2 linked regions of the Prochlorococcus marinus str. NATL2A genome follow. The protein of the gene in region 2 interacts with the protein of the main gene of each other region in a pairwise test. Links are inferred from orthologs where the notes say so. Each region holds a gene or a part of one and is shown on either strand. Other genes may lie near its edges.

The links.
Region 1: the proteins of PMN2A_RS09545 (region 2) and def interact in binary tests that used the Escherichia coli proteins (3 or more experiments, as listed by UniProt). The link is inferred for Prochlorococcus marinus str. NATL2A from one-to-one orthologs.

Annotation. Positions count from the first base shown.
Region 1 is NC_007335.2:109,055-112,162, forward strand. The notes cover bases 1-2,777. They hold def (peptide deformylase), read right to left. Parts: upstream 1,805-2,777; coding sequence 1,196-1,804; downstream 1-1,195. Other genes in these bases: PMN2A_RS00530 (ABC transporter ATP-binding protein/permease), read right to left, coding at 1-281; PMN2A_RS00535 (hypothetical protein), read right to left, coding at 404-685; PMN2A_RS00540 (histidine triad nucleotide-binding protein), read right to left, coding at 791-1,126; PMN2A_RS00550 (alpha/beta hydrolase family protein), read left to right, coding at 1,885-2,777. Outside these bases: more of PMN2A_RS00550, read left to right, coding at 2,778-3,108. UniProt on the Escherichia coli protein: Removes the formyl group from the N-terminal Met of newly synthesized proteins. Requires at least a dipeptide for an efficient rate of reaction. N-terminal L-methionine is a prerequisite for activity but the enzyme has broad specificity at other positions.
Region 2 is NC_007335.2:1,756,384-1,759,640, forward strand. The notes cover bases 224-3,149. They hold PMN2A_RS09545 (aspartate-semialdehyde dehydrogenase), read right to left. Parts: upstream 2,243-3,149; coding sequence 1,205-2,242; downstream 224-1,204. Other genes in these bases: PMN2A_RS09535 (ribonuclease J), read right to left, coding at 224-230; dapA (4-hydroxy-tetrahydrodipicolinate synthase), read right to left, coding at 304-1,212; tig (trigger factor), read left to right, coding at 2,396-3,149. Also shown: more of PMN2A_RS09535, read right to left, coding at 1-223; more of tig, read left to right, coding at 3,150-3,257.

The sequences.
Region 1 (3,108 bases), 1.6 Mb from region 2 along the record:
ATTATTCCCGACGGACCATTCCAAATCACTTTTAAGGAATTTTGAACTCCTCCTAAAAATTGGTTGGTTACATCTGGAGCTAAATTGGTTAACAGGCTCATTAAACCTGTGAGTAAAAACAGAACTGTTCCGCCTACGCAAAATAATAAAGCTATTAATAAATAGACAAATAGCCAACCATTGTTTTTTGTATAAGGTAGAAAATATGGCTGAGTAAGCTTTCGTAATTTAATTAGTTGGCTTACCAGTCCTTTTTGAGCTTTCGAAATTGATGATGTCATATTATTTTTGATTATTTCAAATTCAATAAATGCTTGATTAGCTATAGGATTAGCTTATTTTTTAAAGTTAAATCTGACACTTTTTGAGAGCAAAACTCATCAAAGTCATTTATTTCTATATCTTAGCTAAAGCCCAAATATGTTTTTATTATTGTTGGTATTGGTAGTGAGGAAATAAGCTGCATATCAAAAGTATGAACTGCAGGAATAGTTTGATCTAATGCCCAAATGACCAAAAAAGGGGCATTAAGGATTATCTGCCATTGCCATTTGTAAGTTAAAATTGACCATATTTTTTTGAGAATAGATTGCTGTTTCTCACTAAGATTTGACCATAAATCTTGTAAATTTATGTTTGCTTTAGAAATAATGCCGTTTTTATCTTTAGCAGTTTGGGAATCCATCGAACATGATTATTTAACTATCTTATAGCGCATCAATGGGTGGAAATGAGTCAGCAACTAAGCCAGTAAGGCAATCGTGCTGATTGATCAAGAGAAATGAATTATTTATCCAGGTGGCCAACTTAACTTCCTTCCGCCAATGATATGAATATGTAAGTGAAAGACTGTTTGACCTGCTTCTTCTCCTGTATTAATTATGGTTCTCCAACTTTCTAAACCAGCAGCATTTGCAATTTCGGTCCCTTTTAGCAGTAAGTGCCCAAGTAATTCTTGATCTTCTTTTTTTATATCTTGCAGACTTGGAATAGGTTTTCTAGGAATTATTAAAATGTGAGTAGGTGCTTGAGGGGTAATATCTTTGAAAGCTAGGCATTTGTTATCACTAAAAACCTCATCACATGGAATTTCACCGCTAAGAATTTTATCGAAGATTGTTGTCATTGAATTTGTGTAGAGAGCAATAAGAAGAATCTAATGCGATTTTTTATAGCTTGAATTGACAAGATTTTTTCAATTCGTTTCTTTTATTACATCGCTTCGCTTGAAATTATTCTCATTTAATTGTTTTTTCAGCTCTTCTTCATCAGTTACTTTATCTACAAAACAGACACCATTTAAGTGGTCTATTTCGTGCTGAATGCATCTTGCCATGAGACCGTCCGCATTCATTTTTTTTGGTCTACCCATTTCATCTCTATAGCTTAATTTGATTGAGGAGGGTCGTAAAACATTAAGGTAAACTCCAGGGATACTTAGACAACCTTCTTCATATGTATCTAAGGTTGCACTAGATGAAATTATCTCAGGATTTATAAATACCATCGGTGGAGAATTTGGATCTTCAAACTTTAAATCAATAACTAACAATCTCTTTTGTATTCCTACTTGAGGTGCTGCTAAACCAATCCCTTTTGATGAATACATAGTTATCAGCATATCTTTCGCTAACTTTCTAATTGCATCATCAACTTTGACGATACGATTAGCTGGAGTTCTTAAAGCCTCGTCTCCCAGCTGATACACCTTCAAAGGGGGATTCTCGACAGGTTCTTTAGAAACTGAAATTGAGGGCTTCTTTTTTTCTGCATTTTTTGCAAGTTGAGCAAAACTGCCAGCCAAAGGAGTCTTAAGACAACAACTTTTATACTTTACTTTGTTTTAAGTTCAATGAGTGCATTAATCATTGACTCTCAACATCAATGAAGAACAAAACAATGAGAATCTTGGATGCTGAAAAAGTTTATGGAGAAGCCCCCATATTTAAAGAGCCTCGCATAATAGGTGATTGGATTTTATGGTTAGAACAAAGACCAAACGAAAAGGGAAGAACTACAGCTTTAATCAGACCTTGGGGACAAAAAGACGTATTACCTCAGGAGTTAACACCTTATCCAAGTGATTTAAGGACAAAAATTCATGGATATGGCGGTGCTCCGCTAACAGCTACTCTCGATGGATCTGATCTTATATTGACTTGGGTTGACAATAAAGACAACCGCTTATGGATGAGAACTTGGTTTTACGAGGAAGAAAAAGAAAAATCTTTTTCTTTTAAATTTATACCTAAAATAGAATCAATTTGTCTTACAAAAAAACATAACTATTTTCTTGCAGGTGGCGTGATTGATCTTGAAAAAAATATTTGGATTGGTTTGATGGAGGATGAAGAAGGGGATCATATAGTTTCTTACTCTCTAAAAAAATCTGAACAATATCCAAGAATTATTTATTCATCTCAGGGATTATTAGGTTATCTTGCTCTAAATTCTAAAGATAGAAAATTAGCATGGGTCGAGTGGAAAAATACTTCAATGCCTTGGGATTTAAATGAATTAAAATTAGCTAAATTAGGTGAGCAAGAAAATATAATTAATATAGTAACTTTGAATAATGAATATTTAAAATGCACAGAAAAAATATCATTTTTTAATCCTATTTGGTCCGATACAGGTGACCTTTTTGTCGCTGAAGATAGTAGTGGCTGGTGGAATATAACGCAGATAAAAACTGACTTAAATAATAATTCAATTACTATTTTCCAGAATCAATGGTCTATTAAGGCTGAAATTGCTTTCCCACAATGGGTCCTCGGGATGTCGAGCTTTTCATGTGTGGGGGATAATGTCGTTGGCGCTTTTGCTCAGGAAGGAATTTGGACTTTAGCTCTATTTCAAAAAGATGGATCTATCAAGACTTTTGATCAGACTTTTATTGAATTCTCAGGTATTCATTCGCATCAAAATCGACTGGTTGCAATTGCCAGTAGTGCAGAAATTACTGAAGGGATTTTTGAAATAGATTTATTGAATCAAAGTTGGGAACATACTCCTGCCTCTTCATTTAGCTTGGATTCAAAGGAAATAAGTATTGGCGAATCTTTTTGGTTTATTGGATCGAATGAAGAGAAAGTACATGCTTGGTAT
Region 2 (3,257 bases):
TTTTGATTTTCTCGTAGATAAGTAGTGTCTGGCATGACAACATTTACTCCATGCATCCCATCAGTTGGGAAAGCAAGACCAGCATCAAGAATCATGATGTCGTCTCCGTATTCAAAGACGCAAGTATTTTTACCGATTTCTCCGAGGCCGCCTAAGGGAATAATCCTCAAACAAGGAGATTTGGTTTGATTATTTTTTGAACCTTGAGAATTCATTGAACTTGATGTCATGGAAAAATTTATGTGAAAAAACTTGATTGTTACCTAAATGAAAGCCACACCCAATGTGGATAGAGGGAGTAGATCAAATCAATCTCAGAGAAGAGAGTATCTTCACGAGTTCTTCTTTCATTTCACTGTTTAAAGAGACTAGAGGACTTCGAGGAGGTCCAACAGACCAACCGATGAGTTGAAGTGCCGCTTTAACAGGAATTGGATTTGTAGTTGCAAAAAGGGATTTAAAAAGAGGTTGTAATGTCTCGTGCAAATAAAGTGCCTCAGAATATTTACCCTCTAAAAAACTCTCTATAAGTTTCTTCAAATTAGGAGCAACTAAATGACTTGCGACACTAACAACACCAACTGCCCCTACTGAAAGCATTGGTAAAACCAAAGCATCATCACCGCTATAAATAGCTAAATCTGATCCACAATAGTTTCTTAATTGAGTCACTTCCTCAGTTGTTCCACTTGCAGCTTTAAAACTGACTACATTACTGCAATCCATAAGCTTACTAACAATACTAGGCGATATTGAACACCCTGTCCGCCCAGGGATGTTATAGAGCATTAAAGGCAACTTTGGAGCGGCATTTGCAATAGCGCGAAAATGAACTTCTAATCCCTCTTGCGGTGGTTTGTTGTAATAAGGAACAACAACTAAAGCACCATCAGCGCCTGAATTAGCTGCTTCCTTTGTTGCTTCAATTGCCTCAGAGGTCGAATTACTTCCTGTTCCAGCTAAAACTTTAGCCCTAGAGCCTAAGGAATTTCTTACTGTTTCCAGCAATTTTTGTTGTTCTTGCCAACTTAGAGTCGGTGACTCTCCAGTAGTTCCACATACAACGATGCCATCTGAACCTTGATCTACCAAATAATTTGCCAAATCGGCAGCAAGACCATAATCAACTTTCCCTTCATCATCAAATGGGGTCACCATTGCGGTTAGCAGCCTTCCAAAAGGGGCTGGTGATAACAAAGCTGACTTATTCATAATTCTTTGGCAGTAGAAGTTCAGCAATCTGCACTGCATTAAGTGCTGCACCCTTGCGGATTTGATCTCCACATAACCATAGTTCTAAAGCATTCGGGTTACTTATATCTTGCCTTATTCGACCAACTGATATTGGATCTCTGCCAGTTACATCTTGAGGCATCGGAAAACGATTATTTTCCAAGTCCTCAAGTATTTCAACTCCCGGTGAAGCCTCCAAAATCTCATAAGCTTCTTTTACTGGAAAAGGCTTTGTAAATTCAATATTGACCGATTCAGAATGGGCTCTTAAGACTGGGACTCTTACACATGTTGCGGTCAATGAAAGTTCGGGATCTCCAAGAATCTTTCGGGTTTCATTAACCATTTTCATCTCTTCCTCGCAATAATTATTCGATTGCAAAGGTGAATTATGCAAAAAAAGATTAAACGCCAAAGAATACGGAAGAACTTTACTTTTTGGAGTTTTTCCATCTAAAACTTCTTGGCTTAATTTTTCTAATTCTTCCATTGCCATTGCACCTGCACCACTAGCGGATTGATAGGTTGATACAACGATCCTCTTAATGGGGATATGCCTAGTCAATGGAGATAGAACCAACGCTAATAAAATAGTCGTGCAATTCGGATTAGAAATTACACCTTTGTGCTTAATAGCATCAGAAGGATTAACTTCTGGAACGATCAAAGGAACATTCTCGTCCATTCGAAATGCACTAGAGTTATCAATCATCAAAGCTCCAGAACTTTGAATTGTATCTTTCCATTTACGAGATATTGAACTACCAGCTGAAGCCAAAATTAAATCTACATTTTTAAAACTATCTTTAGTTGTCTCTTCGACTTTCACCTCAGTTCCACAAAAACTCTGAATGTCCCCTGCTGAGCGATGGGAGGCTAGTAAAATTAATTTTCCAACAGGGAATGATCTCTCTTCAAGCAAAGCCAATAATTCCTTTCCTACAGCTCCACTCGATCCAAGAATCGCAACTGTAAGTGGTCTATTTGGAAGAAGAGATTTTGGTTTCAAACTTGATGAAGAAAATTAAAAGGTTGAATAAAAAAGTTTTTCTTATTGGAAAAATCAACAAATAACAAATTTTTCGATGCTTTTTAGGCCACAATAGCTTTGGAAGTGACTTAACGCTTTCTTACGCTAACCAAATTTGAGAATTCCGTTTCAATGAGTGCTGCAAAATTAAACGTAAAAACCAGTGCAAAACCCAATAGCAGAATTGCTGTAGAGGTAGAAGTGCCCGCAAATCGATGCAAAAATAGTTACGACGAAGCCTTAAGCAAACTCAGCAGATCTATCTCAATCCCAGGCTTTCGCAAAGGTAAAGTCCCAAAAACAGTAGTAATCCAGCAACTTGGAGTCAAAAGAATACAGGCCTCTGCACTGGAATCACTATTGCAAAAAGTATGGACAGAAACCTTAGATCAAGAAGGAATAGAACCTTTGTGTGAGCCTGAACTAGAAGATGGCTTTGAGACTATTTTGGAGAATTTTAACCCTGAAAAAACTCTAATATTGAAACTTGAAACTGACATAACACCTATCCCAACTTTAAAAAAATCATCTGGTCTAACTGCTGAAGTAGAAAATCTAATATTTGATCCCAAAAAAGTTGATGAACTGATTGAGCAATCCCGAGCTCAACTAGCAACTAAAGTCCCAGTTAGTGATCGTGCCGCACAAAAAGGAGATATTGCCTTAGTCAGCTTTAAAGGAAGTTTCTCAGATGATGGAAGCGAAATTGAAGGGGGAAGTGCAGATTCAATAGAAATAGAACTCGAGCAAGGCAGAATGATCCCTGGTTTTATTGAGGGAGTGATTGGAATGAATATCAACGATGAAAAAACATTGAAATGTGAGTTTCCCAAGGATTATCATCAAGAAGAAGCCAAAGGCAGAAAAGCTGAATTCAATGTCAGTTTGGAAGATTTAAAAATCAAGGAATTACCTGAACTCAATGACGAGTTTGCTAAGCAAGCAAGTGACAAAGAAAATATGTCTGACTTACGCGCAGATCTTGAAAAGAGAC